2 regions of the Stenotrophomonas sp. CS3K5 genome follow, and region 2 is predicted to be linked to the other one. Evidence: riboswitches for the same ligand, from Rfam matches in the RefSeq annotation. Region 2 holds a riboswitch; the other holds the start of a gene.

Region 1 (15,171 bases), on a different contig from region 2:
CGTGCATGCTCACTCTCGTAACGTTCGATTTCAGGGACACGGCCCAACAGATAACCCAATTGATCCACGCCTTCCAGCAGGCAGGTCTGCGAGAAGCCATCCAGCGGGAAGGAATACACGCGGCCATCGGGCGTACGCAGCTCGCGTGCGGCCACATCGATGGTCAGCTCATCGTCCGGGCGCTGCATCAGCGCCTGCACATCGGCTTCGTCCAGCACGATCGGCAGCAGGCCGTTCTTCAGCGAATTGCCGCGGAAGATGTCGGCGATCTCGCTGCTGACGATGGCGCGCAGGCCCAGGTCGGTCAGCGCCCACGGTGCATGCTCGCGCGAGGAGCCGCAGCCGAAGTTGCGGCCTGCCAGCAGGATGCTGCGGCCGGCGTTGTGCGGCTGGTTGAAGGCGAACTCGGCCACCGGCGAACCGTCGGCCTGCCAGCGCCAGTCATTGAACGCATTGCGGCCCAGGCCGGCGCGCTCGGTGGTGGACAGGAACCGCGCCGGAATGATCTGGTCGGTGTCGATGTTGGTCTGGCGCAGCACCACGCTGGCCGAGGTCAGAGTGCGGAAACCGGCCATCACGCCACCTCCTGTGCGAACAGTTCGCGGGTATCGGCAACGTGCCCATTCACTGCGGCCCACGCGGCGCTCATCGGCGAGGCCAGCAGCGTGCGCGAACCGGGGCCCTGGCGGCCTTCGAAATTGCGGTTGCTGGTGCTGACGGCCAGCTGGCCCGGCGCGACCAGATCACCGTTCATGGCGATGCACATCGAGCAGCCAGGCTCGCGCCATTCGGCACCGGCCGCGCGCACGATTTCGTGGATGCCTTCGGCCTCTGCCTCGCGCTTGACGATCTCCGAGCCCGGTACCACCAGCATGCGCACCCGCTCAGCGACGCGACGACCGCGCAGCACCTGCGCCACCTCGCGCATGTCACTCAGGCGGCCATTGGTGCACGAGCCGACGAACACTACGTCCACCGGCGTGCCGGCCAGCGCCTTGCCGGCCTGGAAGTGCATGTAGTCCAGGCCCTTCTGCGCGGCGGCATCGTTGGCGGCCGGAATCGGCGCGTCCACCGCGATGGCGGTGCCCGGGTGGGTACCCCAGGTCAGGGTCGGGCGGATGTCGGCGGCGTCGATGCGCACTTCGCTGTCGAAGCGTGCGCCGTCATCGGTGCGCAGCTGCTGCCAGCGCGCCACGGCGGCATCGAACCCGGCACCCTTGGGGCCGCGCGGGGTGTTGGCCACGAAGTCGAAGGTGACCTGGTCCGGGGCAACCATGCCGGCACGCGCGCCGGCTTCGATCGACATGTTGCACAGGGTCATGCGCTGTTCCATGTCCATCGCTTCGATGGTGCTGCCACGGAACTCGATGACGTGGCCGGTGCCGCCGTTGACGCCGATCACGCCGATGATGTGGAGGACCACATCCTTGGCGCCGACGCCGGGCGCCAGCGCGCCATCGACGGTGATCGCGAAGGTCTTCGCCTTGCGCTGCAGCAGGCACTGCGTGGCCAACACGTGGCCGACTTCACTGGTGCCGATGCCGAAGGCCAGCGAACCGAACGCACCGTGGGTGGAGGTGTGGCTGTCGCCGCAGACGATGGTCATGCCCGGCTGGGTGAAGCCCTGTTCCGGCGCGATGACGTGGACGATTCCGCGATTGTCCGAGGCCATGTCGAACAGCTCGATGCCATGCTCGGCGCAGTTGCGCGCCAGGGTGGCCACCTGGGCTTCGGAGGCGGCGCTGGCATAGGGCAGCTTGCCGTCGGCACCGGCCGGCAGGGTCGGGGTGGAATGGTCCATCGTTGCCTTGGTGCGGTCCGGGCGGCGCGGCGACAGGCCACGTTCGCGCAGCTCGGTGAACGCCTGTGGCGAGGTGACCTCGTGGATCAGGTGCAGGTCGATGTACAGCACGGCGGGGGCGCTGTCGGATTCGGGAACCACCACGTGGGCGTCCCACAGTTTGTCGTACAGGGTGCGGGGTGCGGAAGTCATGCGTTTGCCTGGCAGAAGTACGAAGGTGCGGACATCAGGAAAGATAGCGAAAAGTGTTGAGTCAGCGGCGACGGGCGAGCACGCGCAGCCGCACGTAGTCGGCCAGCGGCTGGCCAGTTGCGTCACGCGGCAGGTCATCCAGCAGTGCCACTGCGGCATCGCGTACGGTAGCGCGGGCGTGGTCTGGCAGGTCGTCCAGCAGCGGCGCGGCGAACACGCGCAGCCAGCCGGCCACGCCGGTCGGCAGTGAGGTGGGGCGTGGCGTGGTTTCGATCAGCTGCACCTGGAAGCCGTGCTGGCGCAGGCGATCGGCGTAGCTGTCGGCGGTCGGGAAGTACCACTGGAACGCACTGGCGCCGTGGCCATGGGCCACGCGTGCGGCCTGCACTGCGGCGATGATCGTGGCCACGTTGCCGTGGCCGCCGAATTCGGCAACGAAGCGGCCGCCAGGGCGCAACGCCCGGCGCACGCCTTCCAGCACGCGGTCGGGGTTGCCCATCCAGTGCAGCGCCGCGTTGCTGAACACCGCATCGAATTCACTGTCGAAGGCCAGTGCGTGGCCATCCATCACCTGCGCATCGACGCCACGCGCGCGGGCGGCAACCACCAGTTCCGGCGACGCATCCACGCCGTGGATGCGTGCACCGCTCAGGGCCAGCTCGGTGCTGAGCACGCCATCCCCACAGCCCAGGTCGAGGATGCGTTCACCGGCGCGCGGGTCGAGCAGGCGCGCGACCGCGCCGCCGAGCAGCGGCACGAAGCCGGCGTCGATCGCATAGTCCTGGGCATTCCACTGCTGGCCGGCCGAGGCCGTGGTGGGGGTGTCGAAGGCGCTCATCTCGGCTTCCTCAAGCGGTGGCGGGGGTGGCAGTGTCGGTGCTGCTGTGAGCGGTGGCCTGGCGCTGGCGCAGCAGGCGGTTGGCTACGTCCAGCCAGGCCAGCGCGGAGGCTTCGATGATGTCCTTGCTGGTGCCGGTGCCGTCATACTCCACGCCCTCGTGGCGCACACTCAGGTTGGCTTCGCCGCGCGCATCGGCGCCGATGCCGACGCTGTGCACGTGGTAGCTGTCCAGCATCAGCTGCACGCCGGTGGCGGCCGACAGCGCGCCGAACAGCGCATCGACCGGGCCATCGCCCTGCGCGGTTTCGGCCACGCGGTTGCCTTCCGGATCGGACAGCTCCACCAGGGCGTTGGCGCGGCTGCCGACGTCACTGATGGTCATCGAGGCCAGGCGGTACCCTTGCGCATTGGAGCCGCCCTGCATCAGCGTCTGCAGGTCGGCATCGGTGACCACGCGCTGCTGCTCGCACAGGCCCTTGAACTGCTCGAACACCAGCTTCAGTTCGTCTTCTTCCAGCCAGAAGCCCAGCGCGCGCAGGCGGGCCTCGACGGCGGCGCGGCCGCTGTGGCGGCCCAGCACCATCTGCGAGTCCTCCCAGCCCACATCTTCCGGGCGCATGATTTCGTAGGTGCCGCGGTGGCGCAGCATGCCGTGCTGGTGGATGCCCGATTCATGGGCGAACGCATTGGCGCCGACGATGGCCTTGTTGCGCTGGACCGGCATGCCGACCAGGCGCTGCAGCAACTGCGAGGTGCCGACGATGCGCGGGGTGTTGATCGCGCTGTCCTGCTCGTAGAAGGCCTGGCGCACCTTCAGCACCATGGCGATTTCTTCCAGCGAGCAGTTGCCGGCGCGTTCACCGATGCCGTTGATGGTGCACTCGACCTGGCGTGCACCGCCTTCGATGGCGGCCAGCGAGTTGGCCACAGCCAGGCCCAGGTCGTTGTGGCAGTGCGCACTGAAGATCACGTTGGCTGCGTTGGGCACATCGGCCACGCCAGCGATGACCTGCTGGAACATCGCGCGGATCTCTTCCGGGGTGGTGAAGCCGACGGTGTCGGGCAGGTTGATGGTGGTGGCGCCGGCGGCGATCGCCACGCGTGAAACTTCGATCAGGTAGTCCAGCTCGGTGCGGGTGGCGTCCTCGGCCGAGAACTCCACGTCATCGATGTACGAGCGCGCCAGGGTGACGTGCTTGCGTACCGATTCCAGTACCTGCTCGCGGGTCATGCGCAGCTTGTGCTCGCGGTGCAGCGGGCTGGTGGACAGGAACACATGCAGGCGCGGATTCACCGCCGCTTCCAGGGCACGTGCGGAAGTTTCGATGTCGGCCTGCAGGCAGCGCGACAGCACCGCCAGGCTCAGGCTGGGGCGGCGCAGCTCACGGCCGATCAGGGCCATCGCTTCGCGGTCGGACTGCGAGCTGGCCGGGAAGCCGGTCTCGATGATGTCCACGCCCAGTTCGTCCAGCGCACGCGCCATCACCAGTTTCTGCGGCGGGCTCATGCTGCAGCCGGGGGACTGCTCGCCGTCACGCAGGGTGGTGTCGAAGATGCGGATGCGCGGGGTGGTAATTCGTTCGATGGTGGTCACAGGGAAATCTCCTCGACAGCGGGCGTTGCGGCTTGCAGGGGGGAAGGGGAAGAGGTGGGGGAGGGCGGCGCGCTGGCCTTGGCGGGCGAGCGGGGTGTTTCGCTGCGCCGTCGCCGCGGCTTGCGCGGGGGACGCGGTCGGATGTCGGTAAGCAGGCCGGCCAGGACGCCGGCATCGATGTTTCCGCCGGAGACCACCGCGCACTTGCGGCGGCCCGCGACGCGGCGGCCGGCCGCCAGCGCCAGCGCGCCGGCGCCCTCGGCGATGATGTGTTCTTCCAGTGCCAGCCGGACCAGGGTTTCGCGCAGTTCGGCTTCGCGCACGATCACTACATCGTCCAGCAGCGAGCTGCACAGACGGCGGGTCAGAAAGCCGGGAATCTTTACCCGCACGCCGTCGGCCAGCGAGGCTGCGGGGGCAATGTCGCGCAGATCACCGCGGATCGCGCGCGCCATCGAGTCGACGCCTTCCACCTGTGCGCCGATCACGCGCACGCCCTGTGACTTCAGTGCCAGCGCGACGCCGGAGGCCAGTCCGCCGCCGCCGATCGGCACGATCACCACGTCCGGGGCGTGCGCGGCCAGCTCGATGCCGACCGTGCCCTGGCCGGCAATCACATCGGCATCGTCGAACGCGGACAGGAAACGGTAGCCATGGCGCTGTGCCAGTTCCACGGCGAAGGCGTAGGCCTCGTCATAGCTGCTGCCGTGTTGGCGCACGGTAGCGCCCCAGTGGGCAACGCCGGCGATCTTGGTGGCTGGCGCGCCATGCGGCATCACGGTGATGGCCGGCACATCCAGGCGGTAGGCGGACCATGCCACGCCCTGGGCGTGGTTGCCGGCCGAGGCGCAGATCACCGGCCGGGTGTCGCCGCGCTCGCGGCCGGCCAGCAGTGCGTTCAGCGCGCCGCGCACCTTGTAGGAACCGGTGCGCTGCAGGTTCTCCAGCTTCAGCCAGGTGCCGAAACGCTCGGCATGATGCAGCGGGGTGGGCGGCAGGAAGCGGCGCAGGCGGGCCTGCGCGGCCAGGACGTCGGCGACGCTTACGTCGCCGACATCGCTTTCCTGGCTGGTATCAGCGGCCGGCATGGGCCACCGACGGGGTGCGGGCGACCACCGCACGCGGGCACGGGCGGCGAAGAAGACGCCTCCGTACCGGCACCGTGGTCATGACGGTACGGGTGTTCATGGCGATACTCCTTCCACGGCGGTGACCTGCACGGACACGCAGTCGTAGATCTTCTCGATCTGCCGGCACAGCGTTTCGGCCGGGCGCTGTCCATCCACCACCAGCTGCAGGTGCCAGCGGCCATCGTCGGCGGCTACCGGCGCGCCGCTGATCGCGCGCGGCGCGAAGCCGCGTCGCTCGGCCATGCCGATCACGCGCAGCAGCGCGCCTTCGGCCGGGTGCAGCACCAGGTCAAGCCGGTATTGCATTGGGGGTCTCCTGGCGGGCATGGGCAGGGTTGCTTTCCAGCATGGTGCTGTTGGCGGTGTTGGGTGGCACCAGCGGCCACACGTTGGCGCGGGCGTCGATGGCCACATGCAGCAGCGCCGGGCCCGGTTCGGCCAGCAGCGCGGCCAGTCCACCCTCCACGTCATCGCGTGCCTCGATGCGGGTGGCGGCAATGCCGAACACCTGCGCCAGTGCCACGAAGTCCGGGTTGTCGGACAGGTCGATCTCGCTGTAGCGCTCGGCGAAGAACAGTTCCTGCCACTGCCGCACCATGCCCAGCGAACTGTTGTCCAGCAGCACGATCTTCACCGGCAGGCGGCAACGGGCGATGGTCGCCAGCTCCTGCACGTTCATCATGAAGCTGCCATCGCCGGACACCAGCACCACGGTGCGGTCGGGGCAGGCGAACTGCGCGCCCATCGCCGCCGGCAGGCCGAAGCCCATGGTGCCCAGCGCACCGCTGGTCAGATGGTTGCGCGGGTGGTTGAAGCGGCAATGCTGGGCCACCCACATCTGGTGCTGGCCGACATCGCAGGCGATCACGGCATCGGCCGGGGCCAGCTCGCTCAGGCGCTTCAGCAGGGCCGGCGCGTAGATGTGCTGGCCCGGTGCGTCGTAGCGGGCGGCGAAGCGATCGCGATGTTGCGCACAGCGCCTGCGCCATGCGTCCTGGTGGGCCTTGGGGGAGGGGAAGGCCGCACGCAGGGCGCGGATGGCATGGCCGACATTGCCGGGCACGGCGACATCGGCACTGCGCAGCTTGGAGATCTCGTAGGCGTCGGCGTCGATATGGACCACGCGCGCGAACGGTGCGAACTCGGCCAGCTTGCCGGTGGCGCGGTCATCGAAGCGTGCACCCAGCACCAGCAGCAGATCACTTTCCTGTACCGCCATGTTGGCCGCGCGGGTGCCGTGCATGCCCAGCATGCCCAGCGACTGCGGGTGCTGCGGGGACAGTGCACCCAGGCCACGCAGGGTCATCACGGTGGGGATGGCGCTGGCCTCGACGAAGTCGCGCAGGTCCTGCACCGCATCACCCAGTGCGATGCCGCCACCGGCGTAGACCACCGGCTTTTCGGCTGCGGCCAGTGCGGCGATGGCGTCGGCGATGGCGTCGTCGGCCGGCGCCGGCGGCGGTTCGACGCTGCTCGGCACGTGCGCTGGCAGATGGCTGGCATCGGCCAGCTGCACGTCCTTGGGCAGATCGATCAGCACCGGGCCGGGGCGGCCTTCGCGCGCGATGCGGAAGGCGTCGGCGACCACGCGCGGCAGGTCATCGACGCTGCGCACCAGCCAGCTGTGCTTGACGATCGGCAGGGTCAGGCCGAACACATCCAGCTCCTGGAAGGCATCGGTGCCCAGCAGCGGGGTGCCGACCTGGCCGGTGATGCAGACCATCGGCACCGAATCCAGCATCGCATCGGCAATGCCGGTCACCAGATTGGAGGCGCCCGGGCCGGAGGTGGCCACGCAGACGCCCACCTGGTTGCTGGCGCGGGCGAAGCCGTTGGCGGCCAGCGCCGCGCCCTGCTCATGGCGCACCAGGATGTGCTTCAGCGACGAATCCACCAGCGCGTCGTAGAACGGCATGATGGTGCCGCCGGGATAGCCGAACAGCGTGCGGACGCCTTCGGCCTCCAGCGCCTGGGTCAGCCAGCGCGCGCCGTTGAGCGGCGCGCTGCGGTGTGTGGAAGAGTTCATGGGGGAACCTTGCAGAGCGGGTGGGGGAGGCCGCGTGGTTACGCGGCCTGTCCTTGCAACCAGACCATCTTGGCGCGCAGTTCCTTGCCTACCTTCTCGATCGGGTGCTCCAGGTCGGCCTGCTTGAACCTGTTGTAGTTCGGCAGGCCCGCTTCGTACTCGGCCACCCAGTTCTTGGTGAAAGTGCCGTCCTGGATATCCTTCAGGACTTCCTTCATGCGCGCCTTGGTGCCGGCGTCGATCACCCGCGGGCCGCTCACGTAGTCACCGTACTGCGCGGTTTCGGAGATGAATTCCAGCATGCGCGAGATGCCACCTTCGTAGAACAGGTCCACGATCAGCTTCAGTTCGTGCAGCACTTCGTAGTAGGCAATCTCCGGCTGGTAACCGGCTTCGACCAGGGTCTCGAAACCGGCCTGCACCAGCGCCGAAGCGCCGCCGCACAGCACCGCCTGCTCGCCGAACAGATCGGTTTCGGTTTCTTCCTTGAAGGTGGTCTGGATCAGGTTGGCGCGGGCGCCGCCGAGGCCACCGGCATAGGCCAGGGCGTAGTCGGCCGCCTTGCCACTCTTGTCCTGGTAGACCGCCCAGATGCACGGCACGCCGCGGCCGATTTCATACTCGCGGCGCACCAGCGCGCCCGGACCCTTCGGTGCGACCAGTACCACGTCGAGATCTTCGCGCGGCTTGATCATGTCAAAGTGCACGTTCAGGCCGTGCGCGAACAGCAGCACCGCGCTCTGCTTCATGTTCGGCGCCAGCACGTCGTCGTACAGCTTCTTCTGCACCATGTCCGGGGTCAGCACGGCGACCAGGTCGGCATCCTTCACGGCTTCGGCCGGTGCCTTGACGGTGAAGCCATCGGCCTGCGCCTTGACCTCGGTGGGGCCGCCCGGACGCAGGCCTACCACCACGTCGAAGCCGGATTCGCGCAGGTTCAGCGCGTGGGCGCGGCCCTGGCTGCCGTAGCCGATGACGGCGATCTTGGTCTGGGGCAGGTCGTTGGTGCTCATGGGGGAGGTTCCTTGCGGTGGGAAGAAAAAAGAACGGCCGGTCGTCGAGGTGACGTGCCGGCCGGTCAGGGGAAAGCGGTGGAGGAGGCGCCGCGCATCGCACAGGCACAGGCACCACGAGGCATCGTGGCGGTGTGGGTCCGGGTTTTGCGAGGGGCGGTGTGCATGGTGGTTGCGTCTGAAACCAGGTCCTGAAATGAAAAAACCCGCACCGGGGCGGGTGCGGGTTTTTGATGAGTTCCGGTGTGTTTGTTGCTTACACGCTGGCTCGTCCCGCACCTGTAGGCTGGGTAATAAGTACGAGCACAAGAATCGAACGCAGCGAGGCAGCGCTGGTGTCGGCGGTTTCGGTGTGGGTTCGCGGTGGCGTGTTGTGATGCAACATGTGATCGAGAGAAACACAGCCATTTCGGCGGTGTCAACCCTTGCCGAAGAAATTTTTACGGTTTCACGTGCATCCGGCGCAATCGCTTGCGGCACAAGGATGGTTGCCGCTGAAATTGTTTCGGTGAACCCGAATTCAGTCTTTCCCGGGTACTTTTTGCGCGGATTCCGGGTGGTTTTCGCCTTGGTGGGTGCGGACCTTGATCCGCATCCAGTGAAAGACCCTCGCCCATGACCTCTGCCCGATACCGCGTGGCGGCCGCAGCGGCGAAGATCGGGGACCACCCTTCCATCGGAACCCGCCGTGTCCCGTCGCCTTGCCCGTTCCCTGCTCGCTGCCGCCGTGCTCGTTGCGCTGCCGGCACTATCCTTCGCCGCAGACCGTATCACCGGCCACACCTTCGCCACCCGCTCGGAGGTGATCGCCCCGCATGCGATGGCCGCCACCTCGCAGCCGCTGGCCACCCAGATCGCACTGGACGTGATGAAGGGCGGTGGCTCGGCGGTCGACGCAGCGATCGCCGCCAACGCTGCGCTGGGCCTGATGGAGCCGACTGGCAATGGCATCGGCGGCGACCTGTTCGCCATCGTGTGGGACCCGAAGACGCAGAAGCTCTACGGCTACAACGGCTCGGGCCGCTCGCCGAAGTCGCTGACCCTGGCTGAGTTCCAGCGCCGCGGCCTGAAGGAGATCCCGGCCACCGGCCCGCTGCCGGTGTCGGTGCCCGGCGCGGTCGATGGCTGGTTCGCCCTGCACGACCGCTTCGGCCGCAAGCCGATGGCCGACAACCTGGCCCCTGCCATCCGTTACGCCCGCGAAGGCCACCCGGTGGCCGAAGTGATCGCCTACTACTGGGACCGCTCGGTGCCCAAGCTTTCACAGTACCCGGGCTTCAAGGAACAGTTCACGATCAACGGCCACGCCCCGCGCAAGGGCGAGATGTGGAAGAACCCGAACCTGGCCAGCACTCTGCAGAAGATCGCCGACGGCGGCCGCGATGCCTTCTACAAGGGCGACATCGCACACACCATCGGCGACTATTTCAAGGCCAATGGTGGCTATCTGAGCTACCAGGACATGGCCGACCACCACGGAGAGTGGGTGGAGCCGGTCAGCAGCAACTACCGTGGCTACGATGTGTGGGAACTGCCGCCCAACAGCCAGGGCATCGCCGCGCTGCAGATCCTCAATGTGCTGGAAGGCTACGATTTCTCGAAGATCCCATTCGGCTCACCCGAGCATGTGCACCTGTTCGTGGAAGCGAAGAAGCTGGCCTTCGCTGACCGTGCGCGCTTCTACGCCGACATGGCGTTCCAGCCGGCGCCGGTGCAGAAGCTGATTTCCAAGGAGTACGCGGCGCAGCGTCGCGCGCTGATCTCGATGGACAAGGCCTTGAAGGAAGTGCAGCCGGGCACGCCGAAGCAGCTGGAGGAGGGCGACACCATCTACATGACCGTGGCCGACGCCGACGGCATGATGGTCTCGCTGATCCAGTCCAACTACCGCGGCATGGGCAGCGGCATGGCACCGCCGGGACTGGGCTTCATCCTGCAGGACCGTGGCGAGATGTTCGTGCTGCAGAAGAACCATCCCAACGGCTACGCGCCGGGCAAGCGCCCGTTCCAGACCATCATCCCGGCGTTCATCACCAAGGGCGGCAAGCCGTACGCCAGCTTCGGCGTGATGGGCGGCGCGATGCAGCCGCAGGGTCATGCGCAGATCGTGATGAACCTGGTGGATTTCGGCATGAACCTGCAGGAAGCCGGCGATGCACCGCGCATCCAGCATGAAGGTTCCACCGAGCCGACCGGGCAGGCCACGGCGATGACCGATGGTGGCGAGGTGAATCTGGAGACCGGCTTCCCCTACGAGACGGTGCGTGCGCTGATGCGCAAGGGGCATCGCATTGTGTTCGCCGACGGCCCGTATGGTGGGTATCAGGCGATCATGCGTGATCCCGAGACCGGGGTGTACTACGGTGCTTCGGAGAGCCGCAAGGATGGGCAGGCGGCGGGCTACTGAGGTTTCCCGGCCACCGGGCTGAGCCCCCTCTGCGGTGGGGGTTCGTAGAAGCGGCATCGCGAGATTGGGCCGAGCGGGTGGGCTGGTCGGGGGACGCCGTGAATCCGTCCCTGGAGGCTTGGCAGCCGCTTGCTCGTGTGCGCTGTCCTGCGCACACGGCAAGACCGGGGTTGGGCATCCGGCCCAACCCGCCCGAGGCATGCCTCGGGCCCATGCGGCTGACACCCCCGCCCAGCCCACCCGCCCAGCCCACCCGCCCAGCCCACCCGCCCAGCCCACCCGCCCGGCCTCTGGCAGTTTCCTGCGGCCGCCACCGCAGGAAGAGAGAGAAGAAGATCAAAAGCAAAGGCAACAGCAACAGCCGCGCGCTGTGGGATCCGACCCCTTCGTGTTTTCCGATACACCTCATCCACGCATGGCGTGGATGGACCCACCGTCACCGGGAATCTGTCGGGGGTGGGGCGGTGTGGGTTGGCAGGACCGTTGGCGCCATGGATGGCGCCATCGAGCCCCCATGGACGGGTTTACGGCGTGTCCTGCCAACCCACACCGCCCCGCCCAACCAGCAGAAACCCAGAGCCGCTTTGGCTCCTGCACTTGCACTTGCCTGAAAAAAGCGGTGCAGCCGCAGGCTGCAAAACTCCCTCAATCCTGATCCTGCGCGCGAGCGGCCTCCGCCTGGGTTTCTTCCTGCGCCGCCATCTCGCGTGCGATCCACGCATCGATCATGTGCCGCTGACGCTGTGCCTGGCGTCGCTCGCGCGTGTACTCCTGGTCCAGCACCCGGTACAGCGACACCATCACCAGCACCATCAGCAGCGCAAACGGCAACGCCGCGATCGTGATCATGCCCTGCAGCGCGTCCAGGCCACCGGCCAGCAACAGCGCCGCTGCAATCAGGGCCACCGCGATGCCCCAGGCCAGCTTGCGTTTCAGCGGCGGATCGCCGGCCTCGTCGGTGGACATGCTGGCCAGCACCAGTACCGCCGAATCAGCCGAGGTCACGAAGAAGATCATCAGCAGCACCAGCGCGATGCACGACAGCAGCAGGGGCAGCGGCATGCTGTCGAACAAGGTGAACAGCACCGTCTCGTAGCCATTGCCCAGTGCCTGCACCAGGTCGGCATGGCCGAAGATCTGTGCCCACAGCGCGGTGCCGCCGAACACTGCGAACCAGAAGAAGCCCAGCAGCGTCGGCGCCAGCACCACCCCGATCACGAACTCGCGCACGCTGCGGCCGCGCGAGATGCGCGCGATGAACGAGCCCACGAACGGTGCCCAGGAAATCCACCAGGCCCAGTAGAAGATCGTCCAGTCGGCCACCCAGGTGCTGCCCGAGAACGGCGACATGCGCAGGCTCATCGTCACCAGCTGGTTGAGGTAGGACCCCAGCGTGGTGGTGAACGTATCGAAGATGAAGCCGGTCGGCCCCAGCACCAGCAGGGTCGCCGCCAGCAGCGCCGCCAATGCCAGGTTGAAGTTGGACAGCCATTTCACCCCGCGCTCCACGCCGCTGGCGGTGGAGGCCATGTACAGCATGAACGCGATGGCGATGATGGTCATCTGCACTGCCACGGTAGCCTGCACGCCGAACACCCGCTCGATGCCGGCGGCGATCTGGATGGTGCCGAAGCCCAGCGTGGTGGCGACACCGATCGCAGTGGCGACCACCGCGGCGATGTTGACCACGCGACCGATCCAGCCGCGATGGTGGCGGCCGATGATCGGCTGCAGCATGTCACTGACCAGGCCGCGCCCGTTGCGGTTGAACTGGAACCACGCCATCGCCAGGCCGATCAGCGCGTAGATCGCCCAGGGGTGCAGACCCCAATGGAAGAACGCGTAGCGCATCGATGCCCGCGCCGCATCCAGGCTTTGCGGAGCGATGCCTTCGGGCGGCTTGCTGAAATGCGAGATCGGTTCGGCCGCACCCCAGAACACCAGGCCGATGCCCATGCCGGCCGCGAACAGCATCGACATCCAGCTGGCGCGCGAGAATTCGGGTTCGGCGTCTTCGCCGCCGATGCGCAGGTTGCCGAAGCGGCCGAAGGCCAGGTACATCAGGAACACCAGTGCCAGGAACACCACCAGCAGGTACAGCCAGCCGACACTGCGGATGACCTCGGCCAGCATGGATTGCACAACGGTATTGAAGGGGCCGGGCGCGATGCCGGCCAGCAGCACCAGCAGCAGTACCAGTGCGATGGAAACGCGAAACACCATGAAGGAGCTTCTCCGATCAAGGGGATTGAGGGGAGCGAGCAGAGCTTGCAGCGAAGGGCCGGCGGCATGCAGCACGAGCCGGGCAGGGGCCGCGAAGGCGGCGGGGATACATCGGTCGCGGCGACGCGATGAGCGTGCACGTTACTGAACGCGACGTCATGGTTCTGTTAAAGAACAGGAATTGGGGTCAGATCCGCTTTCGGCAGGAAAGCGGATCTGACCCCGGAGCCGGGCGGTCTATGCTCTAATGCGCACCAAGAAGCGGGGGTACCGGGCCTTGTGGCCACGGTTGAGACAGTCCCTTGGAACCTGATCCGGCTCATACCGGCGTAGGGAAGCTTTGCAGTGCAGCCGTGCCCGGACTCCGCCCAAGGACCGCCCGCGCGCGGGCGCAGTGCGCCGCCGCTTCGTCCCTGACCTTCCTGGACGATGCCCGATGAACGCACAGCTCTCCGCCCTGCAGCAACAGGCCCAGCAACTCTCCGAATCGGTGACCCGGCCCATCCCCGGTTCGCGCAAGATCCACGTGCCCGGCTCGCGCCCGGACCTGAAGGTGCCGATGCGCGAGATTGCGTTGACCCGCACGCCGACGCTGTTCGGCGGCGAAGAGAATGCACCGGTCACCGTCTACGACACTTCGGGCCCGTACACCGATCCGGAGGTGCGCATCGACCTGTCGACCGGCCTGCCTGCGTTGCGCCGTGGGTGGGTGGAAGAGCGCGGTGATACCGAACAGCTCGATGGCCTGAGCTCTTCGTTCGGCCGCGACCGCGAGCATGACCCGAAGCTCGACGCGGTGCGTTTCCCCGCGCGCAGCCTGCCGCGGCGTGCGCGCGCCGGCGCCAACGTCACCCAGATGCATTACGCGCGGCGCGGCATCATCACGCCGGAAATGGAGTTCGTCGCCATCCGCGAGAACCAGCGTCTGGACGCGATCCGTGATGCCGGCCTGCTGCAGCAGCACCCGGGCGAGGCCTTCGGTGCGTCGATCCAGAAGATCATCACCCCCGAATTCGTGCGTGAGGAGATCGCACGCGGCCGCGCGGTGCTGCCCAACAACATCAACCATCCGGAAAGCGAGCCGATGATCATCGGCCGCAACTTCCTCACCAAGATCAACGCCAACATCGGCAACAGCGCGGTGTCTTCCGGTATCGCCGAGGAAGTGGAGAAGCTGGTGTGGGCGATCCGCTGGGGCGGCGACACGGTGATGGACCTGTCCACCGGCAAGCACATCCACGAAACGCGCGAATGGATCATCCGCAACTCGCCGGTGGCGATCGGCACCGTGCCGATCTACCAGGCGCTGGAGAAGGTCGATGGCCGCGCCGAAGCGCTGACCTGGGAGATCTTCCGCGACACCCTGATCGAGCAGGCCGAGCAGGGCGTGGACTACTTCACCATCCACGCCGGCGTGCTGCTGCGCTATGTGCCGCTCACCGCCAAGCGGGTGACCGGCATCGTCAGCCGTGGCGGTTCGATCATGGCCAAGTGGTGCCTGGCGCACCACAAGGAGAACTTCCTCTACACGCACTTCGAAGAGATCTGCGAAATCATGAAGGCCTACGACGTGACCTTCTCGCTGGGCGATGGCCTGCGTCCGGGTTGTATCGCCGATGCCAACGATGCAGCGCAGTTCGGTGAACTGGAAACACTGGGCGAGCTGACGAAGATCGCCTGGAAGCATGATGTGCAGACCATGATCGAAGGCCCCGGTCACGTGCCGATGCAGCTGATCAAGGAGAACATGGACAAGCAGCTGCGCGAGTGTGGCGAGGCGCCGTTCTACACGCTTGGTCCACTGACCACCGATATCGCGCCCGGCTATGACCACATCACCAGTGCGATCGGTGCGGCGATGATCGGCTGGTTCGGCACCGCCATGCTCTGCTACGTCACGCCGAAGGAGCACCTCGGCCTGCCCAACCGCCAGGACGTGCGCGA
Region 2 (15,171 bases):
TGTGCATGACCGCCCCCAGCGCCAGGCCGCCACTCACGCCGATGGCCAGGTCGCGCAGCAGTTTGCCGCGCGCCAGTGGCACGATGCGGATGCTGCCTTCGTCGGCCGCATGCTGGCGCCAGTTGATCCAGCCATAGACCAGGAAGCCGCCGAAAATCACCTGCAACAGCGTGTCCGAGTACAGCTTGGCTTCGGCGAACACCAGCCCGTACAGCGTCACCGACAGCAGGCCGACCGGCCACGCCGACAGCCGGCGCCGGGCCATCAGCCAGACGCCCAGCACGCTGCACAGCGCGGCGGTCCACTCGAGCGCGGCGCCGCTCACAGCGCGAAGGTCACCGACAGGCGCGCCTGCCGCGGTGCGCCGGGGAACAGGTAGTAGTCACCGCCGCTGCTGCCGGTATCGCGCCAGTAGAAGCGGTTGAACACGTTGTCCACTGACAGGTTCCAGGTCACCGCGCGTTCGTGCAGGTGATGCTGGAAGCGCAGGCCGGCATCGAACACCGAATAGTCCGGTGCGCGCACGCCGCCATCGGCACGCGCGACGTTGGCACCGGCGTAGCGCCAGCCGCCGGTGACATCCAGGCCCTGCGCGAACGGCAGCGCGTAGGCCACATGCACGCTGGCGCGCACCTTCGGCACATTCACCAGCTGATGGCCTTCATAGGCCGGTGTGTCGGTATCGCGTGCACGCGCCTGCAGCACGCTGGCACTGGCCACGATCTGCAGTGCGTCGGTCAGCTGGCCATTGGCGGTCAGCTCCAGGCCGGTGTGGGTCTGGGTGCCTTGCTCGACGAAGGTGTAGCCGACGTCGCTGTTGTCGGGCTGGGCGTACTGGTAGGGCTGCGAAATGCGGAACAGCGCCGCCCCCAGGGTCAGTGCTTCGACCGGCACGTACTTCACGCCCACTTCCAGCTGCCGCGACTGCACCGACGGCAGGAAGGTATCGGCGTTGCTGGTCCAGAACGGCGCTTCCTGGCCCAGCGAAATGCCGCGCACGTAGCTGGCGTAGGCGTTGAGCTGGTCAGTGGCCTTCCACACCAGCGCGGTCTGCGGCAGGAAGCGCGACAGGCGGCTGTGGCGCTGCGGGTTTCCGCGCTTGTCATACGCACGCTCGTCCAGGCGCACGAAGCGGCCGCCGGCCAGCCACTGCCAGTCATCGCCGAGGCTCATCCGGTCCAGCGCGAAGAAGGCGGTCTGGCGGCTGTCCAGGCGCCGTGCGGAGGGGCCCGGCATCTTCGGCGACGGTTCAAACACCGGCACCGGCGCTTCGTGGATGTTGCTGGTACCGACGTACTCGTTGACGCTGGGGCGCTTGTCCACGGTGCGGCGGAAGTAGTCGGCGCCAATAGTCAGCTGGTGGCCGACACTGCCGGTGTCGAAGCGGCCGCGCAGTTCGGCGCGCGCCTGCTGGTTGCGTCGGGTGTCGTCCGGGCTGCGGTAGTCGTAGATGTCGTAGTCGCCGTTGGGTGCGAAGTAGTTGCCTGGCACGCTGCCATCGGCGCATTGCACGGCGTAGTAGCAGCCGTAGGCGAAGGCGACGTTGTCATCGATCACCGAGCGGCTGTGGCCAACCGAGACGCGCGACTGCCAGGCGTCATTGAAATCGTAGGTGTGCAGGGCGGTGATGTTGGTGCTGGCGATATCCACCGGCCGCTGCCACGGCTGGTAGCCCAGCAGGTGCTCGCGGTCGACGCCACGCGGCAGTTCGCGTGCGCCCAGCAGCTGGTAGCCCGAGACCGAGCGCTGCGAACTGGTCTGGTAGTTGGCATCCACTTCCAGCTTGCCGCGTTCGCCGATCAGCCAGTCGGCGGCCAGCGAGTAGAAGTTGCGGCGGCCATCGGCGTGCTCGACATAGGAGTTGCTGGAATCCCAGGCGGCGTTCAGGCGCAGGCCGAAGCGCTGGGTGATCCAGTGGCCGACATCGACGGCGACGTAGCGCGAGCCTTCCGAATCGGTGCCGAGCGTGGCGGTGCGCACTTCGGCCGGACGCTTGCCGATGTAGTTGATGATGCCGCCCGGCGCCATCACACCGGCAGCAAGCCCGGCTTCGCCCTTGAGGATCTCCACCGACTGCACGTTCTCCAGTGCCAGGCGCTGCTCGCCGGCGATGGACAGGCCGTTGAAGCGGTAGCCGGTGGCCGCGTCCAGCGCGAAGCCGCGGATGGCGATGTTCTGGTAGTAGCCCACCGGCGCATACGCATCGCCCAGCGAGGCATCGTTGCTGGCCAGCTCGGACAGCGTGCGCACCTGGCGACGGTCGAGGTAATCGCGTTCGAGCACGTTCACCGAGGCCGGCGTGTCTTTCCAGCTGCCGCCCCCGAAGGCGTTGACACGCGAGGTATCGGTTTTCGGCTTGCCGGCCTGCACGCGCACCGCCGCCAGTTCGGTCGGCGAGCGTTCGGCGCCGGTGGCAGCCGCACCGGGGGAGGCATCGGCCTGGCTGGCATGCAGCGGCAGCGCGGCACAGAGGGCGAGGGCGAGCAGGGTGGGGCGCAGGCAGCGGTTCATTCGATTCGTCTTCGGACAACAAGGGAGACGAAGCGACGGCGCGCAGGTGCACCGGCCCGGAACGGGGGTGTGGCTGCGGCTCAAAGCTCCCTACGCCGGTGCAAACCGGATCAGGTTCCAAGGGACTCTCTCAGCCTGGCAGATCCAGGCACCCCCGCTTCAGATGACCATTTCACTACAAATGGTATGGATTTGCGAGCGCCGCCCGGGGTCGGATCCCTTTCCGCAGGGAAGGGCTCTGACCCCAATGATGCGTCCCCGGCGGTCCGTCAACCGGGTCACGCGGCGGCGTGCAGCGCCTCCAGCAGTGCCTGCCCAGGCGCGCTGTGGAACCACGCCGGATGCCCCAGCATGAAGGGCTGCCAGGCCACGTCGGCATTCGCGGTGGAGCCGGTGACGCCTTCGAAATACTCCACTTCGGACAGTGCGAAGTCGAAATGGACCATCGGCAGCAGGTCAGCCAGCAGCTGCACGCGCATGGCCGACAGCGGCAGCACCTGCCGATAGCCCTCGAGCAATGCCAGTGCGATATCGATGCGCACCGCCTCCCTGCCGCGTTCCAGTTCCAGCCACGCCACGGCGTTGCGCTCGATGGCGGTGGCAAGGTCGAACAGTGCGCTGGTGGGTGAGGCCAGGCCGAAATCCAGCACGGTGCTGACCTGGCCGTCGCGCCACAGCAGGTTGGAGACATGCCAGTCGTTGTGCGCCCACAACGCGGGTTCGTCGCGCAGGCGTTCGGCCAGGCCCGCATGCCAGGGCAATACATCGCGGCGCAGCTGCGCTTCCCACGGGATGCGCGCGAGATAGCGGGCCAGCCCCGGGCGTGCAGGCAGGTCGGCCTTGATCGCTGCGATCGGATCGTCGGCGCGGATCAGATCGTCACGTGCGACCAGCAGATGGGTGCTGCGCTGGGGTGCGTAGTAGCTGGCCGCAGCGCGGTGCAGCTGCGCGAGCGCGCGACCGGCTTCACGGGCCTGTGCGACGTCGGTCAGCAGCGACCACGACACCGCATCGCGGTACAGGTCCTCGCCGACACCCACGGCGTGCAGTTCATACGTCCATTGACCGTGCTCGACGGCCGTCTGGCCATCGGCCGAGGCCAGCACCTGCACCACCGGCACGCCACCGGCGGCGAGATGGGCGATGAAGCGGTGCTCTTCTTCCAGGCAGGACGCGCTGCGCACGCTGTGGTGGTGGCGCTTGATGAACACCGGGCCAAGCGGTCCGTCAACGATGGCGGCGGCCGACAGTGGGCGTGGGCTGTGCCAGCGCGGCACGCTGCGTTCGCCCAGCTGCGGGTAACGGGCGCTCAGCCATGCGATGTCAGCGGCGTTGATCGGTGGCCAGTCGGCGGCAACCTCGTCGTTGTTGAGGCCCTGCACGCGGTGGGAAGAAGAAGTCATGCCGCAGCCCATGGGGGAAGTCACATCCAAGGCTGCGCATTCAACGCGATGCCCGCCGGCAACGCAAACGGGCGGGTCATGGACCCGCCCGTCGTCAGGCGATCAGCCGCCGTAGCGCAGGGCGTGCTTACCAGCCGCGGTGACGGCCCCGGTCGTGATAGTAGCGGTTGTCGTAGTAGCGCTCGCGCTGCCAGCGACGGTCGTCACCCCGGTCGTAGTAGCCGCTACGGTAATAGCCACGGTCGTAGCGGCGGTCGTAGCGGTTGTCGTAGTAACGCCGGTCGTGGCGGTCAGAAGTGGTCAGGTTGCCGATCGCGCCGCCGGCCACGGCACCGCCGACGGTTGCGGCCGGGTCGCCATTGGACAGCAGGTTGCCGGCCACGCCACCGACCACGGCACCGACCAGGGTGCGCTTGTCCTTCCTCGACATCGCGCTGGCATCGCTGACCACGGCCACGCCGGCAATCAATGCCAGGGCCATCGCCAGACCACGGAAGCTGAGTGCGGAAGTACTGAGCATGTTCGGTTCTCCTGTGAGGTGCATGCCACGCGGGGCAGGGAGGGCGGGGCGCCCCGGCTGCCGTGGAGACCACGCTGACGTTCCCACATTGCCGGAACATTGCCTGGCCGACCGAGCGGCGTGCGCATTCATCTAGCGTCAGGCGCCATGAAGGCGGCCTGAAAGTTCCTGCGCCCGATGGCCGGTGTTCAGATTTTTCCGTCGCGCAGGTAGTCGAACAACTCGGCATCCCCCTTCAGCCCCAGCTTCAACATGGCATCGCCCTTCTGACGGCTGATGGTGCTCACGCTTTTGTGCAGCTGCAACGAGATTTCCTTGACGGTCATGCCGGTGCCCAGCAGCCGCAGCACTTCCACCTCGCGTGGTGACAGCGGCTTGCCATCGCCTTCGCGCATGCGCCAGCTGCCGGCGGTCTCAACCCGCTCGCGCAGGCTGCGGCTGATGTAGGTCTGCCCGCGGTAGACGGCCTGGATGGCCTGCGGCAGTTCGTCCATCGACGAGCTCTTGTCGACCAGGCCGAGTACGCCGCTGTCGAGCACCATGCGCAGGATCGCCAGATTGCTGGAGACGCTGAGCATGAGCACCGGCAGATCCGGATGACGGCGACGGATCATTCCGATCATGGCAAAGCCATCGGCCTGCGGGCTGCCCGGCATGGAGTAGTCGGTGACCAGCAGGTCGCAAGGTTGGCTGCCCAGCATGGCCATCAGCGCCTGCGCGCTGTCAGCCTCGCCGACCACGCGGCCGACCCCGCTCGACTCGATGACGGCGCGGGTACCGATACGGACCACCGGGTGGTCGTCTGCGATGATGATGCGCAAGCTCATGCTCTAGTATGGCCGTCGTGCACGCCGGACCGCGACCTTCGCGGATCCTGGCAGGATTCTGGGAGATCGACGCAGATGGGTAGGTGGGCTGTTCGTGGGCTGCTCCTGCTGCTGGCCATGCTGGTGGTGCCCGGTGCGTTGGCACAGGGGGCGTCTGGTCTGCTGCCACTGAGCCCGGTGCAGCGCCAGTACCTGGCGGCGCATCCGACCCTCGTCGTGGGGCATTATGACAGCGGTTGGCCGCCCTTCGAATCCCTGCGCGAGGGCCAGCAGGTCGGCCTGGGGCCGGAGTACCTGGCGGTGCTCGCCGGTCAGCTTGGCGTGAAGGTTGAAAGCCGACGCTATCCGGACTGGCCTTCCGTGCTGGATGCGGCCTGCCGTGGCGAGATCGACGTGGTGATGAATGTCGGCCTCAGCGCCGACCGCACCCGTTGCATGGTCTATACCGCCGCCTACGGCGAAGCGCCGCTGGCGGTGGTCGGCCGCCCCGGTGACCTGCGTGCCTCCGAGACGCCGGACCTGGACGGGCTGCGGGTGGTGATCGAGCAGGATTTCCTGACCGCCCCGCAGGTGCGGGCACGCTTCCCTCGTGCCCGCCAGCTTGTCGCAATCAACACGCTGACGGCCTTGCAGATGGTCAGAGACGACAAAGCCGATGTCTATATCGGCAATGCTTTTGTCGCTACCGAGTTGATCGCCAGCCAGCGCCTGCACGGCGTGGTGCTGCTGCGACCCAGCGATCTGCCCCCCGAGCGGCTGCATTTCGGGGTGCCCAACAGCAAGCAACCCCTGGCCGAAGCACTGGATCTGGCCCTGGCCGCGACCAGCCAGGCCCAGCGCGATGCACTGGAACAGCGCTGGTTGATGCCGCCGAAGTGGTCGGCGTCGGCCCAGCTGGCATTGAGCCAGGCCGAGAAGCGGGTGCTGCAGCAACCGCTGAAGATCGGCTTCGCGCCGAACGCGGCGCCGCTGTCGTTCACCGGCGAGGATGGCCAGCCCAGTGGCCTGGCGGGCGAGTACCTGCGGCGGTTGATGCAGGCCGGGGCCAACCTGAAGACCGAAAGCAGCCACGACTGGTACGAAGTGCGTGAAAAGGCTCGTCGTGGCGAGCTGCAGGCGGTGATGGGCATCCCTTCGGACTCGCGCTACCTGGGGCCGGAGTGGGTGTTCAGCCAACCCTTCATCAGCGTGCCGAACGTGATCGTGACCCGCAGCGATGGCGGGGTCGTGCTGGGCCTGGCCGATCTGCAGGGCAAGCGGGTGCTGCTGTCTGACCCGGAGCGCGTGCGCGGCTATGTGCTGCAGCAGGCGCCGCAGGCCCGGATCATCGCCGCGCGCAGTGCCGAACAGGCCCTGCAGCGCCTGCTCGATGGCGAGGCCGACGCCTATATCGGCAACCTGGCGCTGGTGGACCACCTGCTGCGTGATCGCTTCCCGGGGCGGCTACAGGTGGCCGCGCCCGCAGGGTTCAATGACCAGCTGGTGCTGGCGGTCGAACGCCGCCATGCGGCGCTGGCCACCACCTTCGACCGCCTGCTGCTGCAGATGACCCCCGGCAGCCGGGAGGCACTGCGCAGCACCTGGCTGGCCGTGGAATACCGCAGCGGCGTCGACTGGAGCCAACTGTTGAGCTGGGGCATACCCGTGCTGCTGGTGCTGCTGACCGCGTTGCTGGTGCATGGGATCGGCTACTGGCGCCTGCGCCGCGAGGTGGCCGGGCGGCGCCAGCTGGAACAACGCCTGGCCGAGGTCACCGACAACCTGCCGGCGGTCGTCTACCAGGCGCGCCGAAGTGCCGATGGCATTCTGTCGTTCCCGTTCATCGCAGGCGATCTGCAGGCGCTGTTCGGCATCTCCCGGCAGCAAGCCGAGCAGGACGCGCGGGCGTTGCTGGCCTGTATCGAGGAGGACGACCGCGACGACATCGTGCGTGCGATCGAGCAGGCCGCGCGCCAGTTCGCGCCGCTGACGCTCGAGTTCCGCCTGTGCGGCGACGACGATCCACCGCGCTGGGTGCGCAGCCACGCCCATCCCTATGCCACAGAGGAAGGCGCGGTGACCTGGAGCGGATACTGGGTGGACGTGAGCGAGGCACGCCTGCAGGCCGATGCGCTGGCGGCGGCCAAGGCCGAGGCCGAGCAGGCCGCCGAGACCAAATCGCGCTTCCTGGCCACCATGAGCCACGAGATCCGCACGCCCATGAGTGGCGTGCTGGGCATGCTGGAGGTGCTGGCGCATTCGCCATTGGATGCCGAACAGCAGCGCATCCTGGGGGTGATCGATGATTCTGCGCAGATGCTGCGGCAGATCCTCGACGACATTCTCGACTACTCACGGCTGGAAGCCGGAGCGCTGCGCCTGGAGCCGGTGCCGCAACCGCTGCGGCCGCTGCTGGAGAGCGTGTGCCGGTTGCTTTCCGCGCAGGCCAGTGCACGTGGCCTGGCGCTGCAGGTGCAGATCGATCCGCAGCTGGCGGCGGCGCACGAAGTGGACGGTGTGCGGTTGCGCCAGATCGTGTTCAACCTGCTCAGCAACGCCATCAAGTTCACCACGCAGGGCGAAGTACGCCTGCAGCTGGATGTGCTGGGGCCGACCTCGGACGAAGGCGTGCAACCGCTGTGCCTGAGCGTGACCGATACCGGCATGGGCATTGCACCGGAGCAGCTGCAGCACCTGTTCGAGCCGTTCACCCAGGTCGGTGTCTATATCCAGCGCGACCATGGGGGTACCGGCCTGGGCCTGAGTATCTGCCAGCGCCTGGTGCAGATGATGGAGGGCGAACTGACCCTGCAAAGCGCCCTGGGTGAAGGCACGCGCGCTGAAGTGCGGGTATCGCTGGTGGAAGCCGGCAGCGAGGATGCCGCCGCGCTGGTGGCCGAGCAGGACCAGGCCGCGCTGCTGCCGGCCGCGCTGCGCCAGGCACGGGTACTGGTGATCGAGGACCACCCTACCAACCAGGCAATGATGGCCTGGCGCCTGCAGCAGCTGGGCGTACCCTACGTGCTGGAGGGTGACGGCCAGCAGGCCCTGGACCGGTTGCTGACCGAGTCGTTCGATCTGGTGATCACCGATTGCCGGATGCCGGTCCTCGACGGATTCGGCTTCACCCGGCTGCTGCGCGAACGTGAGGGCCGCAATGGCCAGCCACGGCTGACGGTGCTGGCCTTGACCGCCAGCGTGCTCGACGACGATGCGCGGCGCTGCCGTGAGGCGGGCATGGACGCGGTGCTGGCCAAGCCGTTGACGCTGGCAGCGCTGCGCGCGGCGTTGCTGCGCTGGTTGCCACAGGCCCAGGGACAGCGACGGGCCCAGCCACACGCGTTCGCTGCGCCGCTGCAGGAGTGTGCCGACGACAGCGCGGTGATGCCCGACCTGGCGGCGCTGGAGCGGCAGTTCGGCTCACGCGCGGTGGCCGAGCAGCTGCGCGACAGCCTGCTGCAGGCCAGCGAAAGTGATCTGGGCGCCGTGCTGCATGCGGTGCAGAGCGGCGACCCCGCAACGGCGGCGTTGCACCTGCATCGCCAGGCCGGTGGCCTGGGCGCGGTGGGTGCGGCGGCGCTGGCCAGCGAAGCCGGCGTGCTGGTCGAACGCCTGCACGCCGCCGGTGGATCCGATCCGACGGAGCTGTTCGCGGCGGTCGAGGCCTTCGTGGCACGGCTGCGGCAACAGCTGCAACGCCTGGCTCACTGAGCGGGCAGCTGCTGCAGATAGGCAATCACCAGCGCGCGGCGTTCGGCGCTGGGAAAGGCGTTGTACATGCGGGTGCCGGGTACCACATGGGTGGGCGATTGCAGGAAGGCATCCAGGGTCTGCGCGGTCCAGGTGAGGTCAGCGCGGCGCATGCCGTCCGAATAGCCGTAGTCGGGCAGGCTGCCGGCGCGACGGCCGATCACCCCGTGCAGGTTGGGGCCGAAGCGATGGATGCCGCCGGGCTGGACGGTATGGCAGCCGGCACACAGTTCGAACGCGCGCTGCATGGCCTGCTGGCGCGCCTGCTGCGGCGTGGCCGGCACGGCCGGTGGACGCTGGCAGGCGGTCCCGGCCAGGGCCAGGGCCATCACGATCAGGGCAGGGAGCTCGCGCATGGGCGGGCAGCATAGCGGTCTGCCCGAACGGCTGGGCTGCGACACGCGGTCGCAGCCCATGACGGTCACATGCCCGAGTAGTTCGGGCCGCCGCCGCCCTGCGGGGTCACCCAGACGATGTTCTGGGTCGGGTCCTTGATGTCGCAGGTCTTGCAGTGCACGCAGTTCTGGGCGTTGATCTGCAGGCGCGCGTTGTCGGCTTCGCCGACGAACTCGTATACACCGGCCGGGCAGTAGCGGGCTTCCGGGCCGGCGTACTCGGCCAGGTTCACCTTCACCGGAATGCTCGGATCCTTCAGGGTCAGGTGGCTGGGCTGGTTCTCGTCGTGGTTGGTGCTGCTGAGGAACACCGAGCTGAGACGGTCGAAGGTCAGCACACCGTCCGGCTTCGGGTAGGTGATGCGGGTGTGCTGGGCCGCCGGCTCCAGGCAGGCATGGTCCGGCTGGGTGCGGTGCAGGGTCCACGGCGGGTTGCGCACACCCAGCTTGGGCAGCAGCCACTGCTCCACGCCGGTCATCAGCGTAGCCACGGTCTGGCCCTTCTTGAACCACTGCTTGAAGTTCTTGGCCTGCTGCAGTTCGGTGAACAGCCAGCTGGCTTCGAAGGCCTTCGGGTAGGCGCCCAGCTCATCGTGCTGGCGGTCGGCGGCGAGCGCATCAAACGCGGCGTCGGCGCACAGCATCCCGGTCTTGATCGCCGCATGGCTGCCCTTGATGCGGCTGGCGTTGAGGTAGCCGGCCTCGCAGCCGACCAGTGCGCCACCGGGGAACACCGTCTTCGGCAGCGACAGCAGGCCGCCAGCGGTGATCGCGCGCGCGCCGTAGCCGATGCGGGTACCGCCTTCCAGGTGCTTGCGGATGTCCGGATGGGTCTTGAAGCGCTGGAATTCCTCGAACGGGCTCAGCCACGGGTTCCTGTAGTCCAGGCCGACCACGTAGCCGATGGCGACCTTGCCGCCGTCGGCGTGGTACAGGAACGCGCCGCCGTAGGTGTCGCTGTCCAGCGGCCAGCCAGCGGCGTGCACCACCAGGCCCGGCTCATGCTTGGCCGGGTCGATCTGCCACAGTTCCTTGATGCCGATGCCGTAGGCCTGCGGGTCCTTGCCTTCGTCCAGCTTGTAGCGGGCGATCAGCTGGCGGCCGAGGTGGCCGCGCGCGCCTTCGGCGAAGATCGTGTACTTGGCCTGCAGCGCCATGCCGCGCTCGAAGGCCGGGCCGATGCTGCCGTCCTTCTCGATGCCCATGTCGCCGGTGGCCACGCCGATCACTTCACCGTTGTCGCCATACAGCACTTCGGCGGCGGCAAAGCCCGGGAAGATCGCCACTTCCAGCGCCTCGGCCTGCTGCGCCAGCCAGCGCGTCACTTCACCCAGGCTGATGATGTAGTTGCCTTCGTTGTGGAAGCACTCCGGCAGCAGCGCGTTGGGCGTGCTGCGCGAACCGGTCTCGCTGAGGAACAGGAATTCGTCGCGGGTGACCTTCTGCTTCAGCGGTGCGCCACGCTCGGCCCAGTCCGGGAACAGTTCGGTCAACGCGCGCGGGTCCATCACCGCACCGGACAGCACGTGCGCGCCCGGCTCGGAACCCTTTTCCAGCACGCACACCGACAGTTCGCGGCCGGCCTCGATCGCGCGCTGGCGCAGGCGGATCGCGGTGGCCAGGCCGGCAGGACCGGCGCCGACGATCACCACGTCAAATTCCATTACTTCACGCGGGGGCAGGGCGTTGGCTTCAGCGCTCATCGATTGCATGACTCGTGGGTAGGGCCGGCATCGGGGCCACCGGCGGTGCCTGGGAATCGCGCGTGCGGCCACGGGCGAAACGGTTGTTTGAATGTGTCAGGGTACCGGGACGCGCCGGATCCAGCTAGATCGCCGATGTTCACGTCCTGATTGCTGCAGTGCAGCGTAATGCGCGTGGCCGGTTAGGTGCCAACCTGGGTTGGCACATTGTTTCACCGCGCGGACCCGCATCCGTTTGGACCAAGGGTCCACACCTACCAGACGCGAAGCGTGCGGATGACCGACAATGGCCGGATCCTGACTGCGTGTGAGTGCCATGGCTTTGCATCCGTACGATCTGTTCGATGTCCGTTCCCTGCTCAACGAGGAAGAGCGCGCGGTGCAGGAGAGTGTGGCCCGCTTCACCAACGAACGCGTGCTGCCGATCATCGGCGATGCCTTCGACCAGGCCCGTTTCCCCGCTGAACTGGTGCCGGAGATCGCTGCGCTGGGCCTGCTCGGCGCAACCCTGCCGGCGCAGTACGGTGGCGGCGACCTGGGTGCGGTCAGCTACGGCCTGATCTGCCAGGAGCTGGAGCGCGGCGACTCCGGCCTGCGCAGTTTCGTCTCAGTGCAGAGCTCGCTGTGCATGTACCCGATCTACGCTTACGGCAGCGAGGAACAGCGCCAGCAGTGGCTGCCGGCGATGGCACGCGGCGAGCTGATCGGCTGTTTCGGCCTGACCGAGGCGCACGGCGGTTCCGATCCGGCCAGCATGAAGACCCGCGCGGTGCGCGATGGCAGCGACTGGCGCATCAGCGGCAGCAAGATGTGGATCACCAGCGGCCCGGTGGCCGACCTGGCCATTGTCTGGGCACAGACCGAGGACGGCATCCAGGGCTTCGTGCTGGAAAAGGGCATGGCCGGTTTCACCACGCAGGAAATCAAGCACAAGATGAGCCTGCGCGCCTCGTTGACCGGCGCCTTGTTCTTCGATGACGTGCGTGTGCCCGACAGCCATCGCCTGCCGAATGTGAAGGGCCTGAAGGGGCCGCTGGGCTGCCTGACCCAGGCCCGTTACGGCATCAGCTGGGGCCCGATCGGCGCGGCCATTGCCTGCCTGGATGAAGCGCTGGGCTATGCCAAGGAACGCGTGCTGTTCGGTCGCCCGCTGGCGGCCACCCAGAGTGCGCAGATCAAACTGGCCGAGATGGCCCGCCGCATCACCACCGCGCAGCTGCTGGCGTTGCAGCTGGGCCGGCTGAAGGAAGCCGGCCAGCTGCAGCCGCAGCAGGTCAGCCTGGCCAAGTGGAACAACTGCCGCATGGCCATCGACATCGCCCGCGAGTGTCGCGATCTGCTGGGTGGGGCCGGCATCACCACCGAGCACGTGGCGATCCGCCACGCGCTGAACCTGGAATCGGTGATCACCTATGAAGGCACCGAAACCGTGCATCAGCTGGTGATCGGGCGTGAGCTGACCGGGATCAGCGCGTTCTGACGCTATCCGGTTTCCGGACGAGATACGGGGGAGCCGAGCGCGGGCTCGGCTCTACAGGAGCGTACGTGTAGAGCCGAGCCCATGCTCGGCTGCCTTCTTTCACGCGCCGCCGGCAAACCCATGCTGCCGCCACGCCTCGTACATCACCACGGCCACGGTGTTGGACAGATTGAGGCTGCGGTTGTCCGGCCGCATCGGCAGGCGCAGGCGACGGCCATCGGGCAGGGCATCGAGCACATCCTGCGGCAGGCCACGGCTTTCCGGGCCGAACAGGAATGCATCGCCATCTTCGAACGCCACGCTGTCGTAGCGCACGCTGGCACGCGTGCTCAGGGCGAACAACCGCTTCGGGGCGATCCGCGCCAGCGCGGTATCCAGGTCGGGGTGCACCTGCAGGCGCGAATACTCGTGGTAGTCCAGCCCGGCGCGCTTGAGCTGCTTGTCTTCCAGTGCGAAGCCGAGCGGCTCGACCAGGTGCAGCTGCGCGCCGGTGTTGGCGCAGAGCCGGATCACATTGCCCGTGTTGGGCGGGATTTCCGGTTGGAACAGGATCACGTGGAACTGGGGCGCGGCATTCATCGGCGCAGTGTACCTGCGGCGGCCGCAGCCCATACGGCGCACGCCCTGCGCGAGGCAGGGCGGCACCGCTTACGGGCGCAGCAGGACCTGGGCGGTTTCGGTGGCCAGGGCCTGCAGGTCGGCGGCGCTCGGGCGCACCTGCAGGGCCGGCAGGTTGACGATCACCGAGTGGGCGACGTTGGTGGCGGCGGCAGCCAGAGTGGCGGCATAGCGCTGGGCTTCCAGTTCGGCGGCCAGGGCGACGCGCTGTTCCAGGCTGGGGCGCACTTCCACCGAGGCCAGGGTGGTGATCGGCATCGCGGCGGCAACCGGGGCGGCGACGTAGCCGTTGCGCTCGGCCAGCTGGTCGGCGCTCGGACGCACTTCCACGGTGGCCAGGGTCGGGATGCCGCTGGCGCGTTCCCAAGCCTGCTGGGCCAGCTGGTCGGCGGCCGGGCGGACCTGCACGGTGTCCAGGGTCTTGATGGATTCGGAGGCCTGCACCGACGAAACAACCGCGGTGCCGGCGATCAGGGCGATGGCGATGGCAATGGTCTTGGCGTTCATGACGGGGCCTGTTTAGTGTTGGTGAGCAGTGGTGTTGTAGTAAGGTAGTACACCGACTCTGGGCTTGCAAGGAAAATTTTAGATTTCCTGCATTTGTTCAGTCTTCAGTCAGCTTTCGTCTGAAGCCCTTCGTGGCGCAGGAGTTACCAAGCAATCCCCGTGCCAACTTTTAATCTTTGATTTACAAGGAGTTTTGTCGGCCTGGAAAGTGTCCGCTGGGCGGACACCTGTCCATTCGACGGGCGGCGGACACTGTCCGGACGCCGCCCGCGGGTGCATGTGACCGCCGCTGCCCGGCCGCACAGGGCGCGCGGATGGCGCAGAGGGGCAAACACCCCCAGTGACTGCCGACCGATTCCTGCCGTTGCGCGCGCAGGCTAGGATCGGGGTTCACCTATGTGACCAAGGATCTGGATATGTCTTTCGCCGTTCGCCCGCGCGCTGCACTGCTGGCTGTCGCCCTCAGCACCGCCCTGGGCACGCTTGCGCCCACCTCCGCGCTGGCCGCCAAGCCGGCGGCACCGGCCAGGGTCGACATTCCGTATGAGCAGTTCACCCTGCCCAACGGTCTGCGCGTGATCGTGCATACCGATCGCAAGGCGCCGATCGTGGCGGTCAACATCTGGTACCACGTCGGCAGCAAGGACGAACCGGCCGGCCGCACCGGCTTTGCGCACCTGTTCGAGCACCTGATGTTCCAGGGCAGCGAAAACCACAGCGGCGAATTCTTCGAACCGTTCAAGCAGGTCGGTGCCACCAACCAGAACGGCACCACCAACACCGACCGCACCAACTACTTCGAGAACGTGCCGACCACCGCGCTGGACATGGCGCTGTGGATGGAATCGGACCGCATGGGCCATCTGGTCGGTGCGATCGACCAGGCCGCGCTGGATGAGCAGCGTGGCGTGGTGCAGAACGAGAAGCGCCAGGGCGAGAACCAGCCGTATGGCCAGGCCTGGGACCAGCTCACCAAGGCGCTGTACCCGGTGGGCCATCCGTACCACCACGGCGTGATCGGCTCGATGAACGATCTCAACGCCGCGTCGCTGGATGACGTGAAGACCTGGTTCCGCACCTGGTACGGCCCGAACAACGCGGTGCTGGTGCTGGCCGGCGACATCGACCTGGCCACCGCCAAGGAAAAGGTCGCCCGCTACTTCGGCAGCATCCCGGCCGGCCCGAGCATGGCGCAGCCGGCGGTGAACGTGGCCAAGCGCAGCGCCGACACGCGCGAGACGATGACCGACAAGGTGCCGCAGGCACGCATCTACCGCGCCTGGAACGTGCCGCAGGTCGGCACGACTGACATCGACCAGCTGCAGCTGTTCGCACAGGTGCTGGGCGGTGCCAAATCCTCGCGCCTGAGCCAGCGCCTGCAGCACCAGGACAAGCTGGTGGACAGCATCGGTTCGGGCCTGTCGTCGTCGCAGCTGGGCTCCAACTTCCTGATCGTGGCCACGGTCAAGCAGGGCCAG

Evidence for each region. A riboswitch is a leader RNA that binds a small molecule or an ion and turns the genes downstream of it on or off. The one in region 2 is predicted to bind thiamine pyrophosphate.
Region 1: another riboswitch for thiamine pyrophosphate. It lies ahead of thiC (phosphomethylpyrimidine synthase ThiC); the one in region 2 lies ahead of AC5YGJ_RS12440 (TonB-dependent siderophore receptor).

The regions. Positions count from the first base shown of each region.
Region 1 is NZ_JCAKRX010000008.1:121,909-137,079, reverse strand. Features, by position in the region: gene leuB (3-isopropylmalate dehydrogenase) at 1-7, opposite strand, end outside; gene leuD (3-isopropylmalate dehydratase small subunit) at 1-575, opposite strand, end outside; gene leuC (3-isopropylmalate dehydratase large subunit) at 575-1,993, opposite strand; gene AC5YGJ_RS13445 (class I SAM-dependent methyltransferase) at 2,055-2,831, opposite strand; gene AC5YGJ_RS13440 (2-isopropylmalate synthase) at 2,842-4,428, opposite strand; gene AC5YGJ_RS13435 (threonine dehydratase) at 4,425-5,516, opposite strand; gene AC5YGJ_RS13430 (ACT domain-containing protein) at 5,613-5,864, opposite strand; gene ilvG (acetolactate synthase 2 catalytic subunit) at 5,848-7,584, opposite strand; gene ilvC (ketol-acid reductoisomerase) at 7,623-8,597, opposite strand; gene AC5YGJ_RS13415 (hypothetical protein) at 8,974-9,216, shown strand; gene ggt (gamma-glutamyltransferase) at 9,286-11,004, shown strand; gene AC5YGJ_RS13405 (BCCT family transporter) at 11,650-13,227, opposite strand; TPP riboswitch at 13,481-13,581, shown strand; gene thiC (phosphomethylpyrimidine synthase ThiC) at 13,664-15,171, shown strand, end outside.
Region 2 is NZ_JCAKRX010000007.1:151,856-167,026, reverse strand. Features, by position in the region: gene pnuC (nicotinamide riboside transporter PnuC) at 1-325, opposite strand, end outside; gene AC5YGJ_RS12440 (TonB-dependent siderophore receptor) at 322-2,511, opposite strand; TPP riboswitch at 2,582-2,677, opposite strand; gene AC5YGJ_RS12435 (phosphotransferase enzyme family protein) at 2,790-3,914, opposite strand; gene AC5YGJ_RS12430 (glycine zipper 2TM domain-containing protein) at 4,042-4,434, opposite strand; gene AC5YGJ_RS12425 (response regulator) at 4,623-5,261, opposite strand; gene AC5YGJ_RS12420 (ATP-binding protein) at 5,337-8,951, shown strand; gene AC5YGJ_RS12415 (c-type cytochrome) at 8,945-9,346, opposite strand; gene AC5YGJ_RS12410 (electron transfer flavoprotein-ubiquinone oxidoreductase) at 9,412-11,088, opposite strand; gene AC5YGJ_RS12405 (acyl-CoA dehydrogenase family protein) at 11,405-12,568, shown strand; gene AC5YGJ_RS12400 (tRNA (cytidine(34)-2'-O)-methyltransferase) at 12,668-13,147, opposite strand; gene AC5YGJ_RS12395 (XAC0231 family protein) at 13,217-13,693, opposite strand; gene AC5YGJ_RS12390 (M16 family metallopeptidase) at 14,110-15,171, shown strand, end outside.